Polyangium spumosum: one gene and its partner. Each later gene encodes a partner of the first gene's protein in a complex. Links are inferred from orthologs where the notes say so. Each region holds a gene or a part of one and is shown on either strand. Other genes may lie near its edges. The genes, in order: pheS and pheT.

What was found.
Region 2: the proteins of pheS (region 1) and pheT are in contact, whole or in part, in a crystal structure (PDB 6P24), measured with the Escherichia coli proteins. The link is inferred for Polyangium spumosum from one-to-one orthologs.

Annotation. Positions count from the first base shown.
Region 1 is NZ_WJIE01000003.1:532,086-546,905, reverse strand. What follows is about bases 11,961-14,820. They hold pheS (phenylalanine--tRNA ligase subunit alpha), read right to left. Parts: upstream 13,978-14,820; coding sequence 12,943-13,977; downstream 11,961-12,942. Other genes in these bases: GF068_RS12210 (ASKHA domain-containing protein), read left to right, coding at 14,766-14,820; rpmI (50S ribosomal protein L35), read right to left, coding at 14,407-14,604; rplT (50S ribosomal protein L20), read right to left, coding at 14,029-14,382; GF068_RS12230 (ATP-binding cassette domain-containing protein), read left to right, coding at 11,961-12,952. Also shown: GF068_RS12280 (HEAT repeat domain-containing protein), read right to left, coding at 1-354; GF068_RS12275 (diacylglycerol/lipid kinase family protein), read left to right, coding at 588-1,523; GF068_RS12270 (CBS domain-containing protein), read right to left, coding at 1,524-2,165; GF068_RS12265 (acyl-CoA desaturase), read left to right, coding at 2,337-3,293; GF068_RS12260 (CTP synthase), read right to left, coding at 3,286-4,977; GF068_RS12255 (fumarylacetoacetate hydrolase family protein), read left to right, coding at 5,292-6,197; GF068_RS12250 (hypothetical protein), read right to left, coding at 6,194-6,688; GF068_RS12245 (hypothetical protein), read right to left, coding at 6,697-7,227; dacB (D-alanyl-D-alanine carboxypeptidase/D-alanyl-D-alanine endopeptidase), read left to right, coding at 7,361-8,884; GF068_RS12235 (sigma-70 family RNA polymerase sigma factor), read right to left, coding at 9,033-10,769; more of GF068_RS12230, read left to right, coding at 11,594-11,960.
Region 2 is NZ_WJIE01000004.1:760,444-775,444, forward strand. The notes cover bases 6,183-9,223. They hold pheT (phenylalanine--tRNA ligase subunit beta), read right to left. Parts: upstream 8,917-9,223; coding sequence 6,448-8,916; downstream 6,183-6,447. Other genes in these bases: GF068_RS17000 (CapA family protein), read right to left, coding at 6,183-6,186; GF068_RS17010 (DUF4340 domain-containing protein), read right to left, coding at 9,037-9,223. In the rest of the region: GF068_RS16975 (peptidylprolyl isomerase), read right to left, coding at 1-295; GF068_RS16980 (hypothetical protein), read left to right, coding at 460-966; GF068_RS16985 (PilZ domain-containing protein), read left to right, coding at 1,042-1,398; GF068_RS16990 (hypothetical protein), read left to right, coding at 1,449-1,874; GF068_RS16995 (ATP-dependent DNA helicase), read left to right, coding at 1,874-3,916; more of GF068_RS17000, read right to left, coding at 3,913-6,182; more of GF068_RS17010, read right to left, coding at 9,224-10,113; GF068_RS17015 (GldG family protein), read right to left, coding at 10,132-11,970; GF068_RS17020 (ABC transporter permease), read right to left, coding at 11,981-12,718; GF068_RS17025 (ATP-binding cassette domain-containing protein), read right to left, coding at 12,725-13,894; GF068_RS44280 (hypothetical protein), read left to right, coding at 14,342-15,001.

The DNA of each region.
Region 1 (14,820 bases):
CGCGTCGAAGCGGATCAGCGCCGCGATCGCCGCGACCTCGTCCGTGCCCTCGGCGCGCGCTTCGAGCGCGTCGTCGAGCCCCTCGGCGCACGACGGCAGCTCCTTCAGCTTGCTCACGCCTGCGTCGCCCTTCGCGGCCTTTACCTCTTGCTCGAGCACGACACGCGCAATGCGGCGCGCCTCGTCCGCGTCGATGTCCTCCGCCGCGGCGCTCGACGAGAGCGCGCGTCGCGCGGTGCCGAGGTCTCCTTGCTCCGCTGCGCGCAGGGCAGGGCCTCCGCCGCAACCTGCGGCGAGAGCGAGGACGAAGAGGCTTCCAAGGGCGCGCGGGAATTTCGTGCGGCGAGCGATCATCGGGCGTTCCTTCCGAGCTACCCGACCTCGCCTCGTCTCGCAAAGCCTTCCTGGGTCCGCGCGCGTGTTGCCCTTTCCCCCGCAGCTCGGGTGAGTCACCCTGCGCGCCTCGGGTGTCCTTTTCCGGTCGGGAGCGCTGCTCGGACGAGCCGCGTCGCGCCCTCGAATCCCCCGATCGCGCCCATCGCGTCCGCTCCCCCACAGGCCTCGGCATCGCCGCGGACCTTCCGCTCATGCGCATCGACGTCATCGCCAACATCACGGCTCGCCTCTATCGGCGAAGGCCTTCGCTCCTCGACGAGGTGAGGCGCGTCTGCGCGGGCGTCGCCGACGTCCACCCGACCACGCGTGTCGACGAGCTCGACGCCGTCTGCGCGCGCATCGCCGCGCGCGGCACGGACCTCGTGATCCTCTCCGGCGGCGATGGGAGCTTCATGGCGGGCGTGACCGCGCTCGCGCGTGCCTTCGGCGAGACCTCGCTCCCGCGCCTCGCGCTCCTGCCCGGCGGCACCGTGGCCACGGTCGCTCGGAACTTCGGCGTGCAGGGGGATCCCGCGCGGCTGCTCGCGCGGCTCTTTGCCTCCCGCGCGCTCACCTCGCAGCGCAGAGCCACGCTGCGGGTGCGCGAGACGCGCGAGGGCAGGGCGACCGAGCGTATCGGCTTCATCTTCGGCACCGGCCTCGTCGCGCGGTTCTTCGACCTCTACTACGCGGACGGCGCGCGCGGGTACGGAGGCGCGGCCCGGATCGCCGGTCGGATCTTCGTGGAGTCCTTCGTCGAAGGCCCGTACGCGCGCGTGGTGCTCACGCCGATGCCGTGCACCATCGAGGTCGACGGTCGTCGCCTCGGCTCCGATCGCTGGTCGCTCGTGTGCGCCGCCGTCGTGCGAGACCTCGGCCTCGGCATGCGCGTCAACCACCGCGCCGGCGAGGATCTCGATCGCCCGCACCTCGTCGCGAGCCCTCTGCCTCCGCGCTCGCTCGGCCCGCGCGCGCCGCGCGTCCTCCTGGGAAGACCCATCGGCGGCGCGGGATCTTTCGACGACCTCGTGCGCTCGTTCGTCGTGCGTTTTTCTCCCGAGGGGCCCTACGTGCTCGACGGCGACGTGCTCCGCGCCTCGGAGGTCGTGGTCTCCGCGGGCCCGCCCATCGACGTCGTCACGCTCTGATCACGCGCTCCGCCGCGTCGGCGCCTTCCTCGTCGCCGCGCCTTTCCTCGGCGTCACTTTCGCCGGGATCTTCGGCACGACCTTTGTCGCCGTCCCTTTCTTCGTGGCGATCGTCTTTGCGCCTCGCGCCGCTGTCGCCGCGGCCTTCGCCGTCCCCTTCGCGAGGGGCGGCCTCGCCCTCGGCGCGCTCGCTCGTGCCATCGCCTGCCTCGCCGGCTGCGTGATCCGCCCTGCGCGGAGCCCGTCCCGCGCCATCTTCACGAAGTCGGCGTCCGTCACGATCCCGAGCAACCGGCGCGCCTCGTCCACCACGGGCAAGCAGCCGATCTTCTGCGTGAGCATGAGGTCTGCGGCGTCCGCGGCGTCGTCGTCCGGGCCGATCGTGTCCACCGATCCGCGCATGACCTCGTTGACGCGCGCCTTGCGCTTGCGCTCGAGATCGTGGTCGACGGCCGACCTCCGCAGGATCGACTCGGAGGCCAGGAGGATGTCGCGGTGCGACAAGAGGCCCACGACCAGTTCGCCATCCAGCACGGGCAAGTGACGCACGCGCTCGACGGTCATGAGCTCCTCGGCGAACGCGAGGTTGTCGTCGGGCTCGATCGTGGTCACCGGCGTGCTCATGATCTCTCGCACCTTCACGCGATCCTCCTCTTTCCGCGCGTTACGTGCGCATCACGTCCATCGATGACGCGCGACGCGCTGCACCACGCGTCACGCGTGCATGTCGCGAGCCACGCGCTCGCATGACCGAATCGTGACCGGAGGCAGGGGGACGCCTGAAGAGCGCGTGTGACAGTCGGACCCGTGCAAATGGACGTCCCGGATTCGAAGCCCACCGTCACGATCGTCGCCTCCTCCAAGTGGTCGCTGTCCGAGCTGTTCCACGTCGCCGCGCTCGCCGCGATGCACGTGGGCCTCGTCATCGCCTTCGTGCGTGGCCCGACGTGGCAGCTCGTAGCGCTCGCGGCTGCGACCTACCTCGTGCGCATGTTCGCGATCACGGCCGCGTACCATCGCTACTTCTCGCATCGCAGCTACAAGACGAGCCGGCTCTTCCAGCTCGTGCTCGCCTTCCTCGGCACGACCGCCGTGCAGAAGGGGCCGCTCTGGTGGGCCGCGGCGCATCGCATCCACCACAAGCACTCCGACTCCGAGCGTGACGTGCACAGCCCCATGCGCCGCGGCTTCTGGTACGCGCACCTCGGCTGGTGGATGGGCCGCGACCACCAGAAGACGCGTTTGGATCTCGTCCCCGATCTCGCGGGTTACCCCGAGCTCCGCTGGCTCGATCGGCACCACGTGATCGGCTCGGCCGTGCTCATCGCGGCGGTCACGATCCCCTTCGGCCTCGACGGCTTCTTGTGGGGGTACGTGGTCTCGACGGTCGTGCTCATGCACGCGACCTTCACCATCAACTCCCTCTCGCACGTCTGGGGCTCACGCCGGTACGCCACGAAGGACACGAGCCGCAACAACGCCTTCCTCGCGCTGCTCACGCTCGGCGAGGGCTGGCACAACAACCACCACCACTACATGTCGAGCGCCAACCAGGGCTTCTTCTGGTGGGAGATCGACGTGAGCTTCTACGCGCTCCGCGCGCTCGAGAAGCTCGGCATCGTGTGGGATCTGCGGCGCCCGCCCGAGCGCGTGTTGCGCAAGGACCTCGTCGCCGAGGTGGGCGAGCGTTCTCCGCTCCTCCTCGGCAAGGAGGAGCCACGCGAGGACGTGGCGCCCTCGCTCGCTCGAACGGTGACGCGCGTCAGTTGACGGTGGACGAGCTCTTGGCGGGGCCGGGCAGCGTGCCTTGGGCCCCGCTGACGCTCTCCGTCCGCGGCTTGCGTTGCTCGCGCTGCCGCTCGACGGCGGCGCGCACGAAGCGCGAGAAGAGCGGGTGCGCCTGGTGCGGGCGGCTCTTGAACTCCGGATGGAACTGGCAGCCCAGGAAATAGGGGTGCTCCCGGAGCTCGACCATCTCGACGAGGCGCTGATCGGGTGAGGTCCCCGAGAGCAGGAGGCCGCCCTGCGCGAGCGCGTCGCGGTACTTGTTCGACACCTCGTATCGATGGCGATGGCGCTCGCTGATCGAGGTCGCGCCGTACGCCTCGGCGGCGAGCGAGCCGCGCTCGAGGGCGCACGGATACGCGCCGAGCCGCATGGTGCCGCCCTTGTCGAGCACGCCCTTCTGATCGGGCATCAGGTCGATGACCGGATGCGGCGCGTTGCGATCGAACTCGGCCGAGTTCGCGTCGTGTAGCCCGCAGACGTGCCGCGCGAACTCGACGACGGCGAGCTGCATGCCGAGGCAGATGCCGAAGAAGGGCACCTTCTGCTCGCGCGCGTAGCGGATCGCCTCGATCTTCCCCTCGGTGCCGCGATCGCCGAAGCCGCCGGGCACGAGGATCGCGTCGAGCGCGCCGAGCAGCTCCGGCGCGCCCTTCTGCTCGATCTGCTCCGAGTCGATGTACTCGAGGTCGACCCGCACGTCGTTTTGCAGCCCGCCGTGCACGAGCGCCTCGTGCAGCGACTTGTACGCGTCCCGGAGGTGCACGTACTTGCCGACGACGCCGATCTTCACCGTGCCGCGCGTGGGGCGCTTGAAGCGCTCGACCACCCAGTGCCACTGCGAGAGATCCGGCTGCCTCGCCCAGATGTTGAGCTTCTCCGCGATCTTCTCGTCGATGCCCTCGGCGTGCAGCACGATCGGCAGCTCGTAGATGCAGCCCACGTCGACCGCCGCGATCACGCAGTCGACCTCGACGTTCGAGAAGAGCGAGATCTTCTCCTTCATGCCGCGCGAGAGCGGCCTGTCGCAGCGGCAGAGCAGGATGTCCGGCTGGATGCCGATCTCGCGCATCTCCTTCACCGCGTGCTGCGTGGGCTTCGTCTTGAGCTCGCCGGCGGTCGCGATGAAGGGCACGAGCGTCACGTGCACGCTGACCGCGTTCTGGCTGCCGCACTCGACCTTGAGTTGACGGATCGCCTCGAGGAACGGCAAGGACTCGATGTCGCCGACCGTGCCGCCGATCTCGACGATCGCGATGTCCACGCCCTCGGCGGCCGCGCGGATGCGGTGCTTGATCTCGTCGGTCACGTGCGGGATCACCTGCACGGTGGCGCCGAGGTACTCGCCGCGTCGCTCCTTCGAGATGACCGACTCGTAGACGCGCCCGGTCGTGAAGTTGTTCTGGCGCGTCATGCGGGCGAGCGTGAAGCGCTCGTAGTGGCCGAGGTCGAGGTCGGTCTCCGCGCCGTCGTCGGTCACGAAGACCTCGCCGTGCTGGTACGGCGACATCGTCCCGGGATCGACGTTGATGTACGGGTCGAGCTTGATGTGCGTGACGCGCAACCCGCGCGCCTCCATCAGCGCGCCGATCGACGCGGCGCCGAGGCCCTTCCCGATCGAGGAAACCACCCCACCCGTGACGAAGACGAATTTGGTCCGCTTGCTCATGAACCGCCGCTCCGGCCCCGCGTGGGCGCATCACTCCCGAGCCGCGCTCGGTTGGTTTGTCCGGACGCTGTCGGGCGGCTCTGCCCGCTTGGGGCTCGCACGCTGCCCGAGCGCGACCGGGGGTTTGGGACGCATCACTCCGCTCGATGGAAGTGACGCCCCAAGCGTCAACCAGGGCGCAGTCTAGGCGTCCAGGGTGGCGCGTCAACGCGCGAGCCGCGGAAGAAAAAACAGCCGTTTTCCCGCCTGATAGCCGCGACGCACCCGGCGAGGGGTGCTAACGTGGTCGATCCTGGTGCCGAGGCGCCCCGCCCATGCGTCTTGCCCGCGTCCTCCTTCCGTCCTCGGTCTTGCCGCGGATCGCGCTCGAGCGTGACGGCTGCCTCTACGACGCGGCCGAGCTCGAGCGGAGGCGCGGCGCGCCGCTGCTCGACGCGCGCTCCTCCACCGCCGAGGACTATTTCGCGCGCGTCTTCTCCGTCGGCGGCGCAGGCCTCGACGTCCTGGACGACGCTCTTTGCGCCGGCGAACGTCCCACCGAGGCGAGGCTCCTGCCCGAGGAGCTGCTCTGGCTGCCGCCGTGCGTGCCCGAGCGCGCGCTGCTCGTCGAGCTCGAGAGCACACCCGCGGGCGAGGTGCCTCGGTACCACCTGGGCAACCCGCGCGGATTGTTGGGGCACCAAGAATCGGTCCCCTTCCCGCCGACCGAGGCGCGGCCCGACGTCGAGGTCTCGATCGCCGCGCTCCTCTGCGACGAGCTCCGCGCCGCGACGGCCTCCGAGGCCGAGCGAGCGATCCTCGGGTTTTCTCTCTTCCTCGGCTGGGTCGCGCGTGAGCAAGAACGAACGAGCGGTTCGGTCCACGCGCGCGACTTCGCCGCGACCCTCGGCCCCGTGCTGGTCACGAAAGACGAAGCCGGCGCGCTCGACGAAGCGCGGGTTCGTCTGCGCGTGGGCGGCGTGATCGAAGAGCTCTCCGCGTCCGCCGCGCCGGCGCTCTCCTTCGCCGAGTCGCTCGCCTTCGTCAGCCGCCACGTCCCGCTCTTCCCGGGCGACATCGTTTGTGCTCCACCGATCGAAGGCGCAGGCGAGGCCGCGCGGCGCCTCGGCCTCGGGTTTGGCGCGACGCTCGAGGTCGCGGTGGATCGGCTGGGGAAGGTCGCGGCGCGGCCCGTCCTCGGGCCCGAGCCGCCGCCGTATCGATACACGAAGGCGCGCTAGAAGCGGCCGACGAGCCCGATCCCGGTCATGTTCGGCGCCACGATCGGCACCGGCATGAGGAACGCGCTCTGCTCCGACTCCGAGGGCTTCGGCGCCGTCGCTTCGGTCTTCATGATGATCGCCTCGGCCACGAGGCCGAGCCCGCCGAGCTGCGCGATCCCGCCGAGCCCCGTGAGCAGCCCGCGCAGCCAGATCGATCCCGAGCAGTCGGTCACCGTCGGGTCGCCGCACTTGTTCTGGGCGAGCGCCATCCACGGCCCCACGACGGGGATCTTCAGCGACTCGGCGCCCGGCGCGTCGGGCCAGCTCGTCGCGGCCACGACGCCCACGCCGTACGCGATCGCCGTGATCGCGAGGCCGCCGCCGATGAGCTTCGGTCGCACCGACGAGGGCGGATACCGCGGCGCCGGTGCTTCGTCCGTCTCTTCGGCGAAGCTCTGCGACGAGCCGAGCAAGAGCGCGAGCGTGATCAGGATCGAGGCGTGCTTCATCCCGCGCGTCACTTCTTCGGCGTCGCCGCGGCGGCCTTCGCGGGCAGGTTGACCTTGTACTTCACGACCTTCGGATCCCCCTCGAACGGCAAGCAGTACTCGCCGATGAACGAGCGCTTGATGCATTGCTCGACCGGCGTGCCCGCGAACGGCGCGCCCACCTCGACGTCGGTGATCTTGCCGATCTTGCCGTCGAACGTGACCGACACCGGCCCCTCGCCCGTCGGGCCGTTCTCGACGACCGTGGCGCAGTTCGCGGCCTTGTTCTGACCACGCTTCAGCGCGATCTCCATCTGCTTGACCTGATCCTCGTTGAGCTCCTCCGGCTCGGCCGCGTCGGTCCACTTCGTGTCCTCGCCGGTCTCGCCCGACGCTTCGTTCGTCGCCGAGCTGCCCTCGTCGGTCGTCGCTTTCGCCGGCGGCTTCTCCCAGGTGTTTTCGTCGCCGATTTGCTTCGGCTGCGCGCCGCCGCAGGCCACGAGCAGGATGGAGAGCGAGAGCCCCAAGGTGAGTTGCGAGGTGGAGGTGCGAAGTGCCACGGCCTTCTCCAGTCCCAGTGAGAGGATCGAGTTTGACTCGACCCTAGCAAGGTCTCGCACGTCCGCACAACGAAAGCCCACACCCTTCGTCGTCGGATGGTCTCTCCCGCCGCGGACGTTGTAGGAAGCTCCCATGCACCAAGGCAGCCGTTTCCGTCCCACCCTCGTCGGCCTCGCGCTCCTTGCCCTCACCGCCTCGGCGCGCTCGGAGGTGCCGACGCCCGCCGCGACAGAGGCGCCGGCGCCTTCGAATCGGCCGAGCGCCGCGACACCGGCGCGCCCACGCGCGTCGATGGAAACCGGGCCGATCCAGCGAGCGATCGAGAAGCTCGCGGCGGACGTGAAGGGCTGGGGCGGGAGCGTCGGCGTCGCCGTCGTCGACGTGGAGACGGGCGAGACGATCGCCGCGAAGGACGCGCACGTCGCCTTCAACCCCGCCTCGAACGCGAAGCTCGTCACGGCCGCGGCGGCGCTTCACCTGCTCGGGCCGGGCCATCGCTTCATGACGGGCCTCTACGGCAAGCTCGACGGGGATCGTGTCCCCGAGCTCGTCCTGCGCGGGCAAGGTGATCCGTCGCTCGACGCGGGTGACCTCTGGCCCCTCGCGCGTGAGCTCGTGACCGCGGGGGTGCGGCGCGTGGGCGCGATCGTCGTCGACCAGGGGTACTTCGACGATCGATTCGTGCCGCCGGCCTTCGACGAACAGCCGAACGAGTGGGCGCCGTTCCGCGCGCCGGTCTCCGCGGTCGCGCTCGACGAGAACACGGTGACGCTCTCCGTGCGCGCGGGGGAGAAGGGCAAGGACGCGGCCGTGCGCGTCGATCCGCTCGGCTTCGTGGACGTCGTGGGCGCCGTGCGAACGACGAAGAAGGGAGATCCGGAGAAGCTCTTGCTCGACCTCACCCCGAAAGGCGATCGCCTCGTCGCGCGCGTGGGTGGTCATCTGCCCGAGAACGCGCGGGTCGTGCGGGTGCGGCGTCGCCTCGACGATCCGCGCCTCGTGCCGGGGTACGCGCTCCGCGCGGTGCTCGAATCCGCGGGCATCGAGGTCGCGGGAGGCGTGAAGCTCGGCGGCGCCAAGGAGAAGCGCCTGCTCGCGTCGCATCGATCCCGCCCGCTCGGCGAGCTGCTCGCGCTGCTCGGAAAGGACAGCGACAACTTCTACGCCGAGATGATCTTCAAGGCGATCGCGGCCGAGAAGAAGGGCCGCCCGGGTACGGCCGAGGGCGCGGCGGAGGTCATCACGAGTTACCTGAAGGAGATCGGCGCCTTCGAGGAGGGAGTGGTCGTGAAAAACGGCTCGGGCCTCTTCGACGCGAACCGCATCACGCCCCTCGCCACCACCTCGCTCCTCCGCGCTGCGCATCGCGACGTCTCCATGGGCCCCGAGTTCCTCGCGCAGCTCGCGATCGGCGGCGTCGACGGCACGCTCCGTGGTCGCTTCAAGAAGCTCTCCGAGCGCGGCATCGTCCGGGCCAAGACGGGCACCTTGAACGCCGTCGCTTCGCTCTCCGGCTACGTGCTCGGCCCTCCCGGCCGCGCGCCGCTCGTGTTCTCGATCTACGTGAACGGCATCCCGGGCAAGGTCGGACTCGCTCGTGGTGGGATGGACAGGATCATCGACGCCGCCGCGCGCGCGCTCTGGAAGGATCACTAGCGCGAGAGCAGGGCTTGCTCAGATCGCGCACGCCGTGCCCGTGCGTGTATGACAGAAATGTCATACCCCCGAAATGCCGAAGGCCACGCCGGGTTTTCCCGCGTGGCCTCCGAGCCGTTCGAGCCGCGGGGTTTGGCCCCGCGAACGTTCAGTAGTAGTCGCGCATCTGCTTGCGGATCTTCACGAGCGCCTGCTCCTGGAGCTGGCGGATGCGCTCGCGGGACAGGTTGTACTTGTCACCGATCTCCTTGAGCGTGAGCTCGTCCTCGTCGTCGAGGCCGAAGCGCCAGCGGATGATGCGCGACTCGATCGGCGTCAGCGTGGTGAGCAGCCGACGAACCTCGTCGCTCCACTTGCGGTTCGCCAGGTGATCGAACGGCGAGAGCGCGTTCTCCTCCTGGAGGAAGTCGATGAACTTGCGCCCGTCCTCGTCGCCGACCGGGCGATCGAGGGAGAACGGGGTCTCGGCGTAGAAGTCCTTCACCTTGTCGAGCTTCTCGCGCGGGACGCCGGTCTCCTTCTCGAGCTCCTCGATCGTCGGCTCGTGACCCGTGCGCGCGATGATCGCCTGGGTCGCGCGGGCGACGCGGTTGTACGTGTCGAGCATGTGCACCGGGATGCGCACCGCGCGGCCCTTGTCGGCGAGGGCGCGGCTGATCGCGTGCCTGATCCACCACGACGCGTACGTCGAGAAGCGGTAGCCGCGGTTGTGGTCGAAGCGCTCCACCGCCTTCATGAGGCCGATGTTGCCCTCCTGGATGAGGTCGATCAGCGGCAACCGGCCGCGGTTGTAGCGGCGCGCGATCGACACGACGAGGCGCAGGTTCGCCTTGACGAACCGGTTCTTCGCGTCGTGCTGGGCCTGGAACGTCTTCTCGACCCGATCGAGGTAACGCTTGTACGACGGCGACATCGGCAAGGTCGGGCGCGGCGGCTTGATCGGCGCGCCCTCTTCCGTGTCTGCGATCGTGTCCTCCTCGAAGTCCGGCTCGCGCACGAGGTCACGCGCGATGCTGCTGGCGCGCGACATCCACAGGCGGTCGGAGTCGGGCAGGCGGATCACGGTCGCGAGCTCGCTCGAGAGCTGCGCCCACGCCTTCTCGTGCTCGGGCGCGAGCTTGTACTTCTGCTTCTTCGCGATCTTCACGAGCTTCTGCAGCTCTTCGACCTGCGGCGCCTTCACCTCGTCCTCGCCCGCCTTCGTCACGTCCTCGGCGAGCGCGTCGAGCACGAACTCGGCCGCGGGCAGGTACGAGAGCAGCGCGACCCAGTGATCGATCTCCGTGCGCTCGACGGCACGCGCGGTCTCGAGCTCCTCCTCGGGGCCCATGACCGGGTGCAGCGCCATGTCGCGGAAATACCGCGCGAGCATGGAGTCGCCGCCACCCTCCTCGATGTCCTTGAGCTCGCGGTCGGCGTTGGGCCGGGGAGAATCCGGCCGGCTGAGCGGCGTGAAATCGAGGTCGATGAACTCGGCCGTCGTCGGCTCCGGCTCGAGCATCTCGGGGCGCGGGCGGATGGCGGCCGCCTCTTCCGCGGCGGCGCCTTCGTCGTCCAGCATGCCAATATCCATGTCGGACGCGGCGATCGGCTCCTTGGCGAGCGGCGCGGCGGGCGTCTTGGCGCGCGTGTCGTCCTGGAGCGCCTCCTCGTCGACCGGCGCTTGCGTTTGCTCGGGCTCCTGGCCCTTCGGCCGGCGCTCCATCGTGCCGCTGCGACGAACCGTGCGCGCGCCCGCGACGGCGGCTGCGGCGGCCCCGCGACGGCCGGGCGCGCTTCCGCGGGCGGGCTTGGGCGCCGATGCGGTGCGCGTCGTGGAGCCCGTCATCGCGGCCTTGGTGGAGGGGCGGTTGGCTTCGGGGCGGCGGGCGGTCGACGTGCTCATCTTGCTCTTCGTTGCGGTGGAGGGTTTTTCGTTCACTTCTTCGGAGTCACCCTTTCGAGAGTGGAAGCTCTCGTTCGGGTCAAGGAGGGATCGGTCCGGGCTCGTCGGGGTATCGAAGCTCGCCATGGCTGGGCCCTTGTTCCCGCTGCCCGATAGGGGGCTGAACGGGGGATTGTGCGGTTTGATTCCGGTGGATCCTCTCCGAGAAGAAATCGGCTGGCTCGGGCCGCCGTTCACGGATGCAATGCTGGAGACTGGATCGCTCGTCTTCTCAACGAATTCTGCAATTTTCATGCCGTAATCGGCGTATGTTCCCGAATTTCCCGCTCCCCGCTCGGGCTTGGAGCCGGTCGGCATGCTAGGAGCATCCCCCGACGAGGCATGCAGCGGGGCCGGCTCCCCGTCATGCGAGGCGGACGGCGACGGGCTGCCTCGATGGCCGCGGTGTGCTCCCATGCTTACGCGCTCCGTTGTAGTCGATGATGCCGACTGACAACACGTCCAGTCGGACATTCGTCTTGCGTGTCGTTCACGAGCTCCGCCGGGACCGGCGAAACTCTTGGATGTTTTCTGGGGCTACCCTGGTGCAGGCGATAGCCCATGGAATCTTGGCTTCGTGCGCTGGCCTCCTCGGCCAGGCGCTGATGGGTAGGCAACTTGCTTCCTTCAGCGCCCTTGTCGACCCCCACGACGCCCCGCATCATCCGATTTTTCTGGCTTCTATCGGTCTCGGGGCGTCCCTTGTAAAGACTGCAGCGAGCACCTTCTCCATCTACGGCCAGAAGCGGGCTGTCTTTCAGGTCGGAAACGCAATTCGGCGCACGATGACCGCCGCGATCGTGCTCCAAGGACAACCGCCGAGCGCGGCCGCCGCCTCCCTCGCCGCGATCACCGTGCGTATCCGCGACGTCGAGCGAGGCGTCGACGAGGGCGTGCTCGCGGCCGCTCGTGCGATTGCACACCTCGTTCCTCTCGCCCTGGCGCTCCTCTTCCTGTCCTCCCGCCTCGCGATCGCCGCGATCCTGCTGCTCACGCCGTTCGCGCTGCTCCTGGCCTCGGCGCGCAGGTTCGTCCGGTCCCATCACGCGCGGTCGGCGCGCCTCGCAGAAGAGCTGCATTCCGCTGTAGACGAGCTGGTACGGCACCTGGATCTATGGCGAACGTACGGAGCCGCCCGGCGGGTGCACGCAGCGCTCGGGCGGGCCGGAGACGAGGCCGGGCGCGCCGCCGCACGCGCAGAAGCGACCCGAGGCCTGATCTCCGGAGCAAACGAGGTGCTCGCCGCAGCCGCGTTGCTCGGGCTCTGCGTCTGGATCGAGCGTGCGCAGCCGGCCCTCGGCGGGTCACTCGTGGCCTTCGCGGCCGTCTTTTTCATGACCTACAGGCCGCTGCGCGATCTCGGCGACGCGCGGACGGCCATCGAGCGAGGCGCCGCGTCGCTCGACGCACTCGAAGCGAGCGTGCAGGTCGGAGCCGCCACGAGCGAGTTCGAAGCGGCCGAGCCGGAGAGTGTGCAAGGGGCGCGCAGTCGCTTCCGGCTGGCGCGGCTCTCGGTCGAAGGGTTGCGTTTCGTCGTGGGCGGGGCGATCGGGAGGCCGGTCCGGTTCACGGCCGAGCCCGGGCGGATCGTGGCGATCGTAGGGCCGACGGGCAGCGGAAAGACGACGCTCTTGCGAGGGCTGCTCGGGCTCGTGCCCGCGACGGAAGGGGAGCTTCGTTATGACGGCGAGGAGCTGACGCGCGCCGGGGTCGGTCCGGACGAACGGCCGTTCGCGTGGGTGCCGCAAGAGGCGGCGATCGTGTCGGGGACGATCGAGGAGAACGTGGGGCTCGGCGCGAAGGACGCGCCGAAGGAGGAGCTGCGGCGCGCGCTCGCGGAGGTCGGAGGGCTCGGGCTCGCCGAGGCGCGAGGGCAGGCGAGGATCGTCGCCGGAGGGCACGAGCTCTCGGGCGGGGAGCGGCAAATCGTGGCGCTCGCACGCGCGGTTGCGAGCCGTCAGCCGGTGCTGCTCCTGGACGAGCCGACGTCGGGGCTCGACGCCGAGGCCGAAGCGCGTGTGCTCACGGCGCTCGAGGCGCAGCGGGGCAGCCGGACGATCCTGATCGTCACGCATCGGCCAGGGCCGCTCAGGATCGCGGATGAGGTGATCTCGTTCGAAGGACCGGCGCCCGCTCAGAACTGAGACAAGAAGCGCGGATCACTCTCGAAGAGCAGGCGGATGTTGGGGATGCCGTAACGGAGCATGGCCAGGCGATCGAGGCCCATGCCGAAGGCGAAGCCGCTGTACCGCTCGGGATCGAGGCCGCAGTGACGGAAGACGTCGGGGTGGATCATCCCGCAGCCGAGCACCTCGAGCCAGCCCGTCTGCTTGCAGACGCGGCACCCGGCGTAGGTGCCGTCGGCCTTGCGGCAGAAGACGCAGCCGCAGTCGACCTCGGCGCCGGGCTCGACGAAGGGGAAGTAACTCGGCCGGAAGCGCATCGGTAGGCCCGGGCCGTAGAGGCGCTCGATGAAGCCCGCGACGACGCCCTTGAGCTCGGCGAAGCTCACCTTCTCGTCGACGAGGAAGCCGTCGATCTGGTGGAACATCGGCGAGTGGGTGACGTCGTCGTCACGGCGGTAGACGGAGCCAGCCATCACGACGGCGAGCGGCGGCTTGCGGAGCAAAAACTCGCGCGGCTGCACCGTGGTCGTGTGCGTGCGCAGGAGCAGGCCCGGCCCGAGCCAGAAGCTGTCCTGCATGTCCGTCGCCGGGTGATCGGGCGGGAACGCGAGCTTCGTGAAGTTGTTCTCTTCGAGCTCGATCTCGGGGCCGGACTCGGCCACGAAGCCGAGGTCGCGGAAGATCGCGAGCAGCTCGTCACGGACCTGCGCGATGGGATGGAAATGGCCGCGGCCGAGCTCGACGCGGCCCGGCAGGCTGAGATCGAAGGGGAGGCCGCGGAGCTCGGCCTCGCGGGCAGCACGGGCGATCGCCTGGAGGCGCGCTTCGAACGAAGCCTCGACCTCTTCCTTGAAGGCGTTGACCCGGCTGCCCACGCTGGCCTTCTGGTCGGCGGGGACGTGGCGCATCAGCGCGAGGACGGCGGTGAGCTCGCCCTTCTTGCCGAGGACCTTGGCGTGCTCGAGGCGCAGGGCCTGCTCGTTCGTCGCGGCCGCGAACGCGTCGCGGTACCGCGTGCCGAGCGCGGACAGGCCCTCCTCGATGGCCTTGATCGCCTGGACAGGATCCGCGGCGCTCACGCCCCGTCTCCCAGCCTAGCGGCTCGCGCCCGCGAGCTTCACGACCGCGCCGAACGACGTCGGATCGTGGATGGCGAGCTCGGACAGGATCTTCCGGTCGAGCGAGACGTTCGCCTTCTTGAGCGCGCTCATGAGGCGAGAGTACGTCGTGCCATTCGTGCGGGCAGCGGCGTTGATGCGGACGATCCAGAGCTTGCGGAAATCCCGCTTCTTCAGCTTGCGGCTGATGTAGCCGTACTCCCACGCGTGGCGCAGGACCTCGACGGCTTGGCGGTAGCGGTTTTTCCTGCCGAGGAAATATCCCTCGGTCTGGTTCAGGACGCGGTTACGACGACGACGGGCTTTGAACCCACGCTTGACTCTCGGCATTGGGCGCTCCTCTCTTGCTCGGGGTCAGCGGTAGGGCAGGAGGAGCTTCACACGCCCCTCCATCGCCGTGTCGACGGTGTCGTTCTTGCGGAGACGGCGCAGGCGCTTCTTGCTCTTCTCCTGCATGCAGTGGTTCAAGCCGCCCTTGCTCCGGCGGATCTTGCCCGAGCCCGTGACGCGAAAGCGCTTCGCGGCGGCTCGGTTCGTCTTCATCTTCGGCATGGTGCCTTCTCGCTCCCGAAAGGGTGCGCTCTGCCTGGCCTCGCTCCGACCGTCGGAGCGCCGTTCGAAACCAAGGTAGATGCGGCGGGGCGAGCTTTATGGCGGACGGGTGCGGTGGTTGTCAAGGCCGCGAGGCTCCCCCAGAGCTAGCCTCCCGAACCATGCTCGTCCGCGCCACCTTCGAAGAGCCGGTCAGCGACGGCCCTCCCGTCCGGA
Region 2 (15,001 bases), on another replicon or contig:
AGATGGTGATCCCGAGCCGCTTCGCGTCCTCGTTCAGGAGGTGCCGCTCGATCAGCCCCTCGGCCGCGATCCTGCGGAAGTTCAACTGACGCAAGATCTCCGCGTCGGCGCGCGGCGCGAGCATGCGGTACGAGGCCCAGTAATGGCCCGACGGGATGCAGTTCCCGCGGATCTCCACGGCGCACCTCGCCGACTCGACCACCTGCTGTCCCGCGTTCGGATTGAAACCGATGATGAAGACGACGGCGATGGCGATGACGGCGAAGCCGCCCAGGATGCTTGTCAACTTGTTCACGTGCTCGAGCTCCGCATCCGGCGTGGCGAGGTCAGACGCCTCGCAGGGATCAACCGAGGCCCCGGCATAGCACGAGTTCAAGCGAGAGGCGCTGGGGGAGAGGCCCGTTCAACCACGTCGAACGGCTCGACCGCCCGGCGCGTGATGAGTAAGCTGCCGGTCCCATGGCCACCCCGAAAAACATGTTGCCGGATTGCGGGCTCTACCTGACGTCGCAGCCGCTCCCGGGCAACGAGCAGAAGGTCCCTGCCAACTCCATCGTCTACTTCCACAACCACTCGGACAGCGGCCTTCCGCAGGTCATCACGCCCGACCACAACATCCACAACCGCTGGCATTTCCACGGCCCGGGCATCGAGTTCCGCGGCCTGAACTGGGCCAGCACGTTGAAGCGGCTCACGCCCGAGGGCTTCTACACCCTGCGTCGCGAGCTCACGTTCGACGGTGGATCGTGGCCGAAGGGCGCGATCGTCCAGCTCGGCTACACCCGCGAAGGGGACCCGATCCTCTTCATCGGCCGCGTCCGCTCCCGCCTCGAGGAGAACGACCTGTTCTTCTCGGACAAGGGCCTCAAGCTGAAGCGTGATCAGCTCAACGTCCTCGAGCCCGCGCCCGTGTACCAGGAGCCCGACGACGGCTCGAGCGGACACGCCCCGAACGCCACGCATTGAGCCCAGGGCGAAATCGAGCGGAAAAACCGTACGTAGGCTGACAAGGCGAGGCCGGCTGCTACGCTCCCGAGTCTCGTGAAACGCCGTTCCTTGACGCCTACGACTTGTGCTCCTCCCTCCACGGCCGGCCTCCGCCGCCGCACCTCGTCGCGCCGCCCGTTCACCGAGCGGGTGGTGCTGCGGCGAGGGGAGAGGGAGGTGCACGGCTTTGCGCTCAACATCAGCCTGGGAGGCCTGCGCGCGATCCTCGACGAGCCCGTGGGCCTCGGCGAGTGCTTCGAGGTGGGCCTGGGCGACGAGGGATCGCGCTGCGGTCGCGTCGTCTGGATCCAGGAGGAGCTCGGCGGCGCGATCGTGGGGCTCGCGTTCCTCGACGCGGGGATCACGATGGGCGACGCCGAACCGACCCTTGACGTTTCTTCACGAAGTTGAGAGCCTTGGGCCCGGTCCAAATCCATCGGGGGGCCCGGAACGATCGGACGATGCCGACGCCGGCCGAAGTCAAAAAAGCTTTGATCGCTGCAGGGTTCGAGGTGTACCGCACGCGCGGTGACGTCGTGCACGTCGCCGAGCGCGCGCGGGAGAACCTCATCATGGACTCGGGCGTCCGCGTGCACGCGGGCGAGGTCGCGGTGAGCCTCGTGCTCCGCGCGCAGCGCAGCGATTTCCCGCACGACGCCGAGGACGTGATGTTCGAGCGCGCCAGGCAGCTCGGCGTGGCCGCGAAAGAGCGCGGGTACGCCGAGGTCGCGACGCACGTCACGCGCCTGCCGGACCCGAGCGACGAGGAGCGCACGCTCGATAGCTGGTTCGAGGTCTCCTTCGAGAAGCGGGTGGCGGGGCTCGACGAGGCGATGGCCGAGGTCGGCTTCGCGCTCTCGCTCGAGAAGGCGGCGTCGCGGACGTAGTGAGCTACGACGACGACGAGCTCGACGAGCCGCAAGAAGCGTCGAAGAGGGAAGGGCGCGCGCGAAAATGGCTCGGCCCGGAGGGGCCGCTCGCGCGGGCGTTCGAGGGCTACGAAGATCGCGAGGGGCAACTCGCGATGGCCGACGCGGTGGAGCGCGCGCTCGACGAGGATCGGGTGCTGCTCTGCGAGGCGGGCACGGGCACGGGAAAGACACTCGCGTACCTCGTCCCGGCGATCCTGAGCGGTCGCAAGGTCGTGATCTCCACCGCGACGAAGGCGCTCGAAGAGCAGATCTTCGCGAAGGATCTGCCGCTCGTCGCGGAATACCTGGGCCTCCGCGTCTCGGCCGCGCTCGTGAAGGGGCTCGGCAACTACCTCTGCCTGCGGCGTTTCGACGAGTTACGCACGAGCCCCGAGTCGCAACACGACCCGGGCGTCCTGCGTTCGTTGCCCGTCGTGGAGGCGTGGGCGCGGGACACGGAGAGCGGGGATCTCGCGGAGCTCGTGACGCTCGCGGAGTCGGATCCGATCCGCCGCGAGGTGTGCTCGTCGAGCGAGACGCGGATCGGAGCGGCGTGCCCGTTCTTCGAGAAGTGCTTCGTCACGCGCATGAAACGCGAGGCCGAGGAGGCGCGCGTGCTCGTGGTGAACCACCACCTCTTCTTCGCGGATCTCTCGCTGAAGCTCGGGCGCGGCAACGTGCCGGGCGCGGGCGCGCTGCCGCCGTACGACGCGGTGATCTTCGACGAGGCGCACGAGCTCGAGGACATCGCGACGGAGTTTTTTGGCACGCGCATCTCCGGGGCTCGCGTCGACTCGATGCTGCGAGACGCCGATCGCGCGTTCATCGCGAGCGGGCTCGCCGATCGGATCCTCGGCCGAGGGGAGGGGACCGCGATCGTGGCGCTCGTGCGGGAGGCGGCCGATCGCTTCTTCGCGAGGCTCGCGCAGGCCGGAGGAGACGAGGCGCGCGAGGGCCGCGTGGAGCTGCGGCGCGAGGTGTGGGCGGGTGAGCTGCTCGACGCGTATCACCACTTCGACGAGGCGCTCGAGGCGCTCGCGGGTTACGCGTCGGCGCACGCGATCACGGAGGCGGTCGCGCTCGTGGGGACGCGTGCGGAGACGTTACGCGCGGACGCGGCGAAGATCGTGGACGGCAAGTCGAACCAGGTGACGTGGGTCGAGGTGCGATCACGCTCCGTGTCGGTGGGCGCGTCGGCCGTGGACGTCGGGTGGCTCTTCCGCGAGGGGATCTTCGAGCGGATCGGCGGCGTCGTGCTCACGAGCGCGACGATGACGGCGAAGGCGGGGGACTTTCGTTTCTTGCGCACGCGCCTCGGCCTCGACGAGCGCCTCACCGTGCCCGTCGACGAGCTCGTCGTGCCGTCGCCCTTCGACTACGCCTCGCGCGCATTGCTCTACACGCCGCGGGATCTGCCGGAGGCCTCCGATCCCGCGTTCCTCGCCGCGTCCGCCGATCGGATCGTCGAGCTCGTCGGCATCGTGGGGGGTGGCGCGTTTGTTCTTTGCACCTCCAACCGTTCCATGGTCGCGCTCGGCCGCGCGCTCGCGGGCAGGGTGCCGGGGCCGCTCATGGTGCAGGGGCAGGCGCCGAAGCGGATGCTGCTCTCGAAGTTCCGCGCGGCGCACCACGCGGTCCTCGTGGCCACGATGAGCTTCTGGGAGGGCGTGGACGTGCCCGGCGACGCGCTCCGGCTCGTGGTGATCGACAAGATCCCCTTCGCCGTGCCCACGGATCCGGTGGTCGTCGCGCGATCGCAGGCGATCGAGCAGGCGGGGCACTCGCCCTTCGCCACGTACACCGTGCCGCAGGCGGCCATCACGCTGAAGCAAGGGTTCGGTCGGCTGATCCGGACGCGGCAGGATCGCGGGATCGTGGCGATCCTCGACAGGCGGGTGAAGACGCGTGGCTACGGCGCGCTCTTGCTCGACGGGTTGCCGCCGGCCGCGCGCACCGAGCGCATCGACGAGGTCAGAGCTTTCTGGTCGAAGCTGCTCGCGGAGGACGCGGCGGACTAGTTCACGGTGAACGTTCGATGCCCGAGCGTGACGCCGAGGTTGCCCACGCCCGCGGCCACGTTCGTGAAGCGCACGTGGCTCCAGTTGTTCGGCGCGGGGATCGCGAACCCGTACTGCGCGTAGCTCGAGCTCTTCTCCCAGTGGATGAGGCTGAAGTCGTCCACGAAGAGGCGCCCCTCGCCCGTCGCCGGGGGCACGAGCCGGAAGTAGAAGCGCGCGCTCGTCGCGGTCGACGCCGCCGTGACGTTGACGACGAACTGCGTCCATCCGTACGTGCCCGCCGTCTTCGTGAACGAGTCCGTCTGGCTGAGCAGCGCCCCGCTGTCGCTGTACATGCGCGTCGTCATCGTGAAGGCGCCCGCGTTGTCGCCGCGGACCCAGCCGGTGAACGTGAGCTTCGCGCCGGCGGGGAAGGGGACGCGGTGCCGGCTGTAGACCTGGATCTCCGACATGTTCGAGGAGTTCCGGAGCATCACGAGCGCGCCCATGCCGCTGCGCGTGACGCTGTTCGCCACGTAGCGGACCGCGCTCTGATCCCACGCGTGTCCTTCGCTGAAATCGCCGTCCACGTCGAGGTCCTCGAAGTCCCCGTGGAGCAGGATCTCGCGGCCCCACTCGACCGTCGCGCTCGCGTTCGCCTTCACGTACGAGAGCGAGTCCGACGGCGCCGAGCGCGTGAACGCGATGGGGCCCGTCGCCCCGCTCGTCACCGGCGCGTTGATCGCCTGGTTCGTCGACATCGTCGTGTACTGCGACGACGAACGCAGCGCGACGATCCGGTGCCCCGCGGGGAACACCACGGCGCCGGAGAGCCCGTCCGTGATGTTCTGGCCGACCGGGCTCCTGGGCAGGTAGGTCGACAGGTGCGCGAAATGGCGCCCCGCGCGCGCGAGCCCTTCCCCCGCGACGAGCTTCGGCACGTAGCCCTCGATCGTGATCGGGATGAGATCCAGCCGCGCGACGTCGAAGCCGCCGCCCGGTAGCACGTCGACGTCGGCGACGGCGAGGAAGGACGTGAAGGTCTCGTACTGATCCTGATCGAAGACGAAGTTGCCGAGGGACATCATCACGAAGCGCGGGCCCGTGCCGGGGTTGACGAGGCCGATGCCCTGGGCCGTGTGCGTGTGGTGCGCGACGACCATCCCCGCGCCACGCTTCACGAGTGACACGAACTTCGAACGCATCGGGTTCGACGGGTACTCGGAGTACTCGATGCCGCCGTGGATCATGGGGATCGCGAAGCGCGCGGGTGTCTCGTCGTCGATGAACGCGTTCATGTTCGCCGCCGACGCCTCGAGCGCGCCGGCCTTGTCCGGATCACGAGCGACGAGCAGGTAGTCGAGCTCCGTCGAGCCGTCCGAGACCAGCTCGGCGAAGCCCTGCATCGCGAGCGGCACGTTGTTCAGCGTGCGGTAGATCGTGGAGGCCTTCGCGTCCGACTCGTCCGCGCCCACGCCACACCAGTCGAACCCCGCGTTCGAGACGTGGAGCATCGAGTCGGTCACGCCGTCCGTGAGGAAGTCGAAGATGTGGTTGTTCGCCATGTCGACGCCGTCGATGCCCGCATACGTCAGGCCCGCGAGCGTCTCGGGGTACGAGAAGAACGTGTAGTCCTTGTACGGATGCGGCGTGTCCGCGTTCGAGGTGACCGGGGACTCGAGGTTCACCATCGAGTGGTCGGCGGCGGAGACGGCGTCGCGCACGTAGGCGAAGATGGCCTGCGCGTCGGCGGCGCGGGTCGCGGGGCGGATGAGGTCACCGGTCTCGCCCTCGATGCCGTCGTTGTCGAGGTCGACGAAGCGACGGCCCATCATGGTGTCGCCGCCGAAGAGGAGCCGCACGCGGCCCGTCTTCAGCGGGTTCATGGAGACCGTGCCCGTGCTCGTGACGGTCTCGCTCGTGGGCCGGTGCAGATCGACCGGGACGATCTCGCTGTAATGGCCGGACGCGGTGATCTTGAGCAGCACGTTCCGGCGCTTGAGGCCCGTGAGGGTGAAGCCGCCGGAGGCGCTCGTGGTCGTGGTTTTTCCCGCGTTCGACGCGCCGTCGCCCCAGGCGACGACCGTGACCGTGGCGCCCGCGATGGCCTGCCCCGAGCGGTTCTTGACCGTGCCCGAGAGCGAGATGGGGGTCTGCGCGTACGTCGTGTCGAACGTCGCCTCGGTCGTGTCGAACTGGTAAGGCTGCGCGCGCGTGACGTTCGGCACGAAGGCGCTCGCCACGCCGAGGAGCACGAGCCCTGCCCGAAGGTGTCTACCGGTGATCGCCATGTCCGCTCCGTCCCGTCCTTGTGAGGTCGAACAGGGGACCGGAGAGCGCTCGCGGCGATGCAAGAGGGACCCGGATCGACGGGGAGCGCTCGAAGGGCCCCGTAGCAAATTTCAGTCTTTTCCGGGTGAGCCGAGCCCGTCAATCGTTCGCGCCCGGGACCCTCGTTTGGTTAGCGCAAACGCTGCGTAGAAACACGGAATGGCCTCCGTGTTCGCAGAGATGTCGAAATTTCATGAATAGGCTGGACGGAGAACCGTGGCTCAGGCGCGGAGCGTGGCGCCGAATCGGGCGTGGACGGTCTCGAAGACGGCCTTGTTCCGCCGGTCGACCTCCTCGTCCGTGAGCGTGCGGGCCTTGTCGGGGTCGGTCGCGGCGCGTGGATCGCGGTAGACGACGTGGAAGGCGAGGGAGCGGTGGCCCGCGGGGATGCTGCCGCCGCGGAAGACGTCGAAGACCTCCACGGACTCGCAGAGCTCGCCGCCCGCCTCGCGGATGGCCGCCGCGACCGCGCCCGCCTCGACCTCGTCACGCACGGTCAGCGCGATGTCACGCGTCGCCGCGGGCAAGGTCGGGATCGGGCGGTACTGCGGCCGCGCAGCGCCCACCTCGGCGAGCGCGCGTAGATCGAGCTCGACGAGGACCGCGGGGCCGCCGAGGTCGAGCTTGTCGACGACGTCGGGGTGCAGGACGCCGAAGGCGCCGACGACGCGGCCCTTCACGAGGATGTTCCCCGCCGCGCGCGGGTGCAGGTACGGCGCGCGTGAGGCCTCGGGCTGGTGCGCGACGGTCGCTTCTTCATGGGTCACGCGCTCGACGATCTCGAGCGCGACGCCCTTCGCGTCGTACACGTCGACCTCGACCGGCTTCTGCAGCGGCGAGCGGCGGTAGCCGGCGAGGACCGCGGCGAACGAGGGGGCCTCGTCGGCGAGCGGCGCCTGCGCAGGATCGGCGAGGAAACGCGCGCCGACCGTGAAGAGCCGGGCGTCCTGGACGCCGTGCCTGCGGGCGCGCCGCACGGCCTCGAGCAGGCCCGGGAGCAACGAGGTGCGCATCACGGAGCGATCCTGCGTGAGCGGGTTCAAGAGGCGGAACGGCGCCGGCGGCAGGCCGAGCGCCTCGATCTCCTCGGGCGAGACGAAGCCGTAGGTGATCGCCTCGGACAAACCCACCGCGACGGCCGCGCCACGGACGCGGAGCGCGAGGTCGAAGGCGTGGCGCGGGGGCTGGGGCCGGAGCGCGGGGAGCACGGTCGGCACGGTGCCGAGGCCACGCACGCGCACGATCTCCTCGACGAGATCCGCCTCGCCGGCGATGTCGGGCCGATGTGACGGCGGGACGACGTCGGCGTACGCGGCCTCGCCCTCGCCGTGCGTCGCGCGGATCTCGAAGCCGAGCCGCGCGAGGATGTCGGTCGCCTCGGGGAGCGGGACCTCCACGCCGAGCAGCGCGTTCATGCGCGCCGCGCGCAGGCGCACGGGCTCGCGGGGCGGGATCTTCGAGCCGGCGAGGATCGGCTCGCGCGCCGCCGCGCCACCCGCGAGCTCCGTGAGCAGCGTCGTCGCGTAGGCGAGGGCGTCCTCGAGCGAGCCGTGATCGACGCCGCGTTCGAAGCGATGGCTCGACTCGGTGTGCATGCCGTGCCTGCGCGCGGTGCGCCGGACGCCACGCGGCGCGAAGTAGGCGCACTCGAGCAGCACGCGCGTGGTGCTCGAGTGGATCTCGCTGTCCGCGCCGCCCATGATGCCGGCGAGCGCGGTCGGCCCCTCGGCGTCCGCGATGACGAGGTCGTCGGCGTCGAGCTTGCGATCCTCGCCGTCGAGCGTCTTCAGGGGTTCACCCGGCGCGGCGCGGCGCACGATGATCTGGCCGCCGCGCACGTCGCTCAGATCGAACGCGTGCATCGGCTGTCCGTACTCGAGCAGCACGAGGTTCGTCACGTCGACGACGTTCGAGATCGAACGCACGCCGAGGCTCTCGAGCCGGTACCGCAACCACGTGGGCGAGGGGCCGATCGTCACGTCGAGCACGAGGCCCGCGCCGTACCGCGGGCAACGCTCGGTGTCGTCGATCCGCACGGAGACATGGCGCGAGACGGCCTCGCCTTCGGCGAAACGCGCAGGGGCTCTCGGCGTGGGCCGCTTCCACGGCAGGTTGAAGAGCGCGGCGATCTCGCGGGCGAGGCCGATGTGGCCGAGCGCGTCGGGACGGTTGGGGGTCAAACCAAGGTGGAGGATGTAGTCGTGCACCTCGGGCATGGCCTCGCGCAGCGGCGTGCCGGGCGCGGCGAGGCCCTTCGGCAGGATCAGGATCCCCGCGTCCTCTTCCTTGCTCGCGACGGCGGAGAGGCCGAGCTCGCGCTCGGAGCAGAGCATGCCCTCGCTGACGACGCCGCCGATCTCGCGCGGCGTGAGCGTCATGTTCACGGCCGGCAGGTGGGCGCCGAGGGGCGCGAATGCGACGAGCCCGCCCGGCTCGGGCACGTTCGGCGCGCCGCAGACGATCTTCTGCTCCGCGCCGCCGCGGTTGATCGTGACGAGCTTGAGCTTCGCCCGCGACGGGTGCGGCTCGAAGGACAGCACCTCGGCCACGACGAGCGTCTTCGTGCCCTCGCCGAACTCGGTGATCGCCTCGACCTCGATGCCTGCGTGCGTCAAGCGCCGCCCGATCTCCTCGGGGGAAGCATCGAGGCCGGGGACGAGCTCGCGAATCCAGCGGTAAGAGGCTTTCATGACCCCTGCGGCCTAAAACGCATCCCCCCGAGATTCAAGCGTTCTCGCGCGACAAAAGCCGAAGGCCCCGTTCCGGGTGGGAACGGGGCCTCCGTGTGTCCTCAGCCTAAAGGCGCCGGATCACTCGAGCTCGGGAGGCGCGCCGTGGCCGTGGCCGTCGTCCTCCCCGTGCTCGTCCTTCTTTTCGTCCTTCTTCTTGTCGTCGGACTTCTCGAACTTGGCGCGGTCCGCCGTCGCCCAGTCGCCCGACCAGGACGAGATCACGTAGACCGTGCCGTCCGCGCCCTCTTTCTGGGCGAAGCGGCTCGATCCCTTGCTCGTCTTGCCGACCTTGACCGTGATGTCGCCGGCGTTGTCCTTCAGCTTGATCTGGACCACGCCGCCGTTCGTCTCGGCCGCATCGAGCCCGGTGTCCGATTTCTCGTCACCGAAGTCCTCCGCGGTCAGGGACTTGTACGCGCGCAGCATGTCCTTGACCTTGGCCTCGTCGAACTTCTCCCACTTCGTCTCGGCCTTGCCGAGCTTGCCCTTGTCGCGCTTCGCGTACGAGCCGGACCACTTCCCGTCGTTCTGCGAGAAGCTGAACTGGCCGTTCGCGTTGGTCACGGACACCTGGATCGCGTTCGCGTCCTCGAACTTGAGGATCGACGTCTCGCGCCAGTTCTTGACCTCACGCGTGTAGAGGAAGCTCGAGTAGCCGCCGACCACCCACGCGCCGTCCTTGCCGCCGACACGCGCGAGCTGGCCACGAGAGCCGCTCTTGCCGAAGTAGGCGTCGAAGACCTTGCCGTCGCCCTTGTAGGCGACGACGTGGACGCCCTTCTCGTCGTCGAGCTCGTACTGCTTGTAGGTGCCCGTCCCGCGGTCGATGCTCTCCTTGACCTTGATCTCCTTCAAGTTGTCGAGGAGCGACCGCACGTTCGAAGCGTTCGCCTTGGCGGTCACGGGGGAGATGACCTCCCACGCGTCGCCCTTCTTCTCCAGCGTGACGTTCGACTTGTCGGCGTTCTTGATCTCGATCTTGGTGATCGCCTCGACGTCCTCCTTCGAGGGCGCGAGGGCCGGGAAGTCGGCCGTCGCCGCGGTCGCGGAGTGGGCCGAGAGCTCCTTCTGCTTCGTCTGCCTCGTGGCGTAGAGGCCTCCGCCGAGGGCCGCGAGGACGCCGATGGCCACGTAGATCTTGTGCTCGGTCTTCATGGGTCTCCTTCGTCTTCGTCAGTCGAGTCGGATGGATTCCCGCGCGTTCTCACGCCGCCACCAGCGGAAGAGGCCGAACGCCGCGAAGAGCAAGGGGCCGAAGAGCGTGAGCGACCACTGCACGCGCGTCTGCGTCTTCTTGCGCTCGAGGCGGTACTCCTCGGCCTTCTTCGTCGCCGTCGCCTCGTCGTCCGTCGCGTCGAGCTTCGGCGCCTCGATGTTCGCGTACGTGAGCTTCGGCTCCTGGAGGAGCTTCGCGCTCGTCGCGATGAGGTCGCTGTCGCCGCTCATCCAGTCGAGGACGTTCTTGAACGCGAGGATCGTCGCCGTGAGGTAGTTCTGGGCGTACGGCATCGAGAGCATCTGCAGATCCTCGTCGCCGCCCATGCCGCCCATCATCGCCATCTGCGGCGGCATCGGGGGCGGGTTGCCCGAGCGCGCGTAGGGGTTCGCGAGGAACTGCGAGGCGCTGATCACGAGCAGGCGGCTCTTGTCCTTCGACTCGGCCGGCGCCTCGATGCCCTCACCCGCGCCGAACGCGCTCTTGATCTTGCCCTCGAGCGCGACGGCCATCGCACGCTGGCCGTACTCGCCCTTGGGCTTGGCCTGGGCCGAGAACTTGAGGTCGATCGCGTCGGAGGTGTCGATCGTGCTGCGCGGCGTGGAGCGAGCGACGACCTTCATCTGCGCGCCCGGCTGCTTCTCCGGGTGCGGGACGAGCGTCGAGGGGAAGGGGAACGCGAGCTCCTCGATGCGGAAGAAGCCGGCGAACGACGAGTCGAGCGTCTGCTCGGCCTCGTTGAGGCCGTCGACGTGCTGCGCGTGCGCCATGCCGTAGCCGATGATGCCGACGACCTGGCCCGTCTGCGTCGGGACCGCGATCCGGACGGGGCGGCCCCAGTCCATGATCGCTTCCTTCTTCATCTCGACGCCGTAGCCGTCGAGCAGTTTGTCCAGGCCGTGGAGGTTCAGCTCGGCCTTCATCGCCGCGTCGGAGGCCTTGAGGTTCACGGCGCCCGCGATCACGACGACCGACTTGTTCCCCTCCATGAGGAACTGGTCGATGCGGCGGAGCTCCTTCTCGGTGTAGTCCTTCGCGGGCTGCGTGATGATGATGCCCGCGAGCTCCTTGTTGATCTCGGCGTCGCCGTTCTGAAGGTCGACCTCCTCGATCTTGTAGAAGGGCAACGCCTGGTCGAGGATGCCCTTCATCGAGGGCCCGCCGCCGCGGCCGGGCTGCGCCGCCACGAGGTTCGTGTCGGTCAGCTTGATCTCGTCCTTGCCCGTGATGACGCCGTATTTCTGGTAGACGTTGTCGGCGCGGTCGCGGATCTCCCGGATCTTGTTGGTGATCCAGAACTCGAGCCCCTGCGACTGGTCGGCGGAGAGGACCGGGATCGCCTCCTTCTCGCTGCCGTACTTGAAGGCGATGCCCATGTAGCCGCGCGTGATCGTGGCCGAATCCTGGCCCGTCTCGCTGCCCTCGCCGAGCACCACTTCCTGGAGCCCCGCCTCCTTCGCCGCCGTCTTCTGCTCCTCGGTCTTCGCCTCGACGAGCGTGTACTTGAACTTGCCGCTGCCGGCCCGCTCGTACTCGTTCATGAGGTCGACGAGGTCCTGGATGAACGCCTCCTGCTTGGGGCCGCCGCGGGTGATGTAGACATCGACCGCGAGGTCCTGCTTGAGGCCCTCGGACACGAGGCGCGCAGAGCCCTTCGAGAGCGTGAACCGCTCGTTCTTCGTCACGTCGATGCGCTTGTTCATGCCAAACGCGATGACGTTCGCGACGACGAGAATCGCCGCGACGAGGACGAGATAAACGCCGGTCGTCGCTTTGGCCTTGGTCTTGCGTTCCATGGCCTTCCTCCTACGCCCACTTCCGACGCTCGAGCGCGCGGAACGCCGCCATCAGGCAGCCCACGGTGATCGAGGCGAAGTAGACGATGTCACGGGTGTTGATCATGCCCTTGGCGAAGGGCACGAGGCGGGTGTCGAAGCTGATGAAAGAGATCGCCTCACGCAGCCAGGGCGTGGGCATCTTGTCGGCGACGCTGCCCACCATGTGGAGCGCGAAGAGCGTCACGAACGTGATGAAAAACGCGACCGTCTGGCTCTCCGCGAGCGCCGAGATGAGCAGGCCGATCGAGACCGCCGCGGCGCTGTAGAGCAGGAGGCCGAGGTAGCCCGAGTAGACCGGGCCCATGTCGAGCGGGCCGAGATCCCACGGCTTCCAGAACATCATGAGCGGGTAGAGCAGCGTCGAGGCGACGAGCAGGAGCACGAGCCCCAGCGCCCCGAGGAACTTGCCCAGGATCACCTCGTGATCCTTGACGGGCAGCGTGATCAGCATCTCGAGCGTGCCCGAGCGCTTCTCCTCCGCGAGGAGGCGCATCGTCACGACGGGGATGATCAGGAACGACAAACCCCGCGGCGCCTGCGCGAAGATCTGCACGAGCGAGGCCCGGTCCTGCTGCCAGAAGCCGCCCCCGAACTCGAAGAACACGAAGCCCAGGAGGATCAGCCCGAGGCAGATCACGACGTAGGCGAGCGTCGAGTCGAAGTTCGAGCGGAACTCGCGCTTCGCGATGATGAATGTGGTGCCCATCGGCGTTCAGCCCTTCTTCTTCTTGTCGTCCTCGTCGGACTCGTCTTCGTCCTCGTCCTCGTCGGACGCGTCCTCGTCGGACTCGTCTTCGTCGGACTCGTCTTCGTCCTCGTCCTCGTCTTCCTCTTCGGCGGCCGACGCTTCGTCCTCGTCCTCGTCCTCGTCGACGATGGGACGGCCGCGATCGCGGCGCTCGTCGTGCTTCGTGAGCGCCTTGAACACGTCCTCGAGCTTCTGCGCCTCGCGCCGCATCTCGAGCATGAGCCAGCCCTTCGAGACCACGAGCTGGAAGATCTCCGGCCGGATGTCGCCGTCCTGCGCGCCCATGAGCTGGAAGCTGTGCGCGCGATCGTCCGTCGGGAGCTCGATCACGCTCGTCACGCCGGGCAGCTTCTCGAGCGCCGCCTGCACCTCCTCGGCGCTCGGCGCCTTCTTCGCGGGGCCTCCCTCGAAGATGCGCTTCTCGTGCACCTGCACGACGTAGCGGACCTTGCCGGTCCTCGCGCGGATCTCCTCGAGCGGCCCGTCGGCGACGATGCGCCCCTTCGAGACGATGATGGCGCGCGCGCACGCCTGCTCGACCTCGGAGAGGTTGTGCGTCGACAGGAGGATCGTGCGCTCCTTGCCGATCTCCTGGATGTACTTGATGACCTCGGCCTTCTCGTTCGGGTCGAGGTCGCTCGTCGGCTCGTCGAGGATGAGAATGGGCGGGTCGTGCACGAGCGCCTGGGCGAGGCCGACGCGCTGCCTGTAGCCGTGCGACAGGTCGCGGATGTCCTTGCCGAGGCTCGTGGCGAGACCGCAGATCTCGACGATCCCCTTCATGCGCTTCTTGAACGTGGACGTCTCGAGCCCACGCATCTCCGCGACGAAGCTCAGGTACTCCCAGACGTTCATTTCCCCGTAGAGGGGAGCGCGCTGGGGCAGGTAGCCGATCTTCTTGCGGACCTCGAGGGGATCGTCGAATACGTCGTAGCCATGCACCCGCGCCGTCCCGCCGGTGGCGGAAATGAAGCAGGTGAGGATGCGCATCGTCGTGGACTTGCCGGCGCCGTTCGGGCCGAGAAAGCCCACCACCTCCCCGCGGTGGACCTCGAAGCTCACCTTGTCGAGCGCGCGAAACGCCCCGTATCGCTTGGTGAGCCCATTGGCCTCGATCATCACGTCGGTAGACAATCCGACCTCCTTCGGTAGAGCGCGCACCTCGCGCCCCTTTGTCGCTGCACGGTGAAACCAGTTGGGGGTCCGCCAGAGCCGCACGGCGGCGCCCCATGCCTCGGGATCTCGGCGTTCTCGTCGATCTACCCCGAGTGAACGGCGCGCATCCTAGCGGTGGGCGGATCCGTGTCAACGCCATGGTGACGTTGATCGCGCGGCCCAAACCCCCAGCGAACCGCTTTATTCCCGGCCGCACGTCGAGATTTGTGTGTTCCGTCATACGCGATTTGGGCGTCAGGCGCGGAAGCGGCGAGGGACGCGGAAGGGGAGGCGGGGCTGGAAGACACGGGCGGCGCGGAAGCGGCGAACGGCGCGGAAGCCGAGAGCACGGGCGAGGGGTGGGGGGCGCGTGTTAGGTTCGGGCATCTTTCTTCGACGCCGCGAGCGGCGAGCAGGAGGTCCTTCATGTCCCTTCGAAAGCACTGGTCTTTTCTCGGTACGAGCGCGGCGTGCGTGCTCGGGTTCTGTGTCCTCGCGACGGCGTGTCGAACGGAGGAGAACAACAACCCCACGGGCGGCAACGAGGGCGGCAGCGGCGCGACAGGCCCCACGGGCCCCGGCGGCAACGGCGGCGCGGGCGGCGGCACGGGCGGCGGCGGCGGGGACGGCGGCGGCGGCGGAGCGGCGGCGTGTGACGGCAAGGAGGTGACGATCGAGCAGATCACCAACGCGAACGCCGCCGGCGCGGTGGGCAAGGGGACGCCCGTGAAGGTGAAGGGCGCCGTCGCCATGAGCCACAAGTTCCTCGTCTCGCAGAGCAACGCCGGCAACTGCCTCTGGGGCGTGTTCGTGTCGGCGCCGGGCCTCGCGGAGACGAAGGAGTACTCCGGCGTGATGGTGCTGAGCTACGGCGTGCCCGCGTCGATCCCGCCGGGCGGCAACAAGGCGTACTGCCCGAAGCTCTCGAACTACTTCGAGAACGATCCGCTGCCGGGCGACGCGATCCCGGACGACGTGAAGCCGGGCGACGTGCTCGACATCACGGGCGTGGCCGATTCGTTCCTGCTCGCGGCCTGCGCGAACGAGATGAACGGCAGCCAGGTGCCGCAGACGCAGATCGCGTTC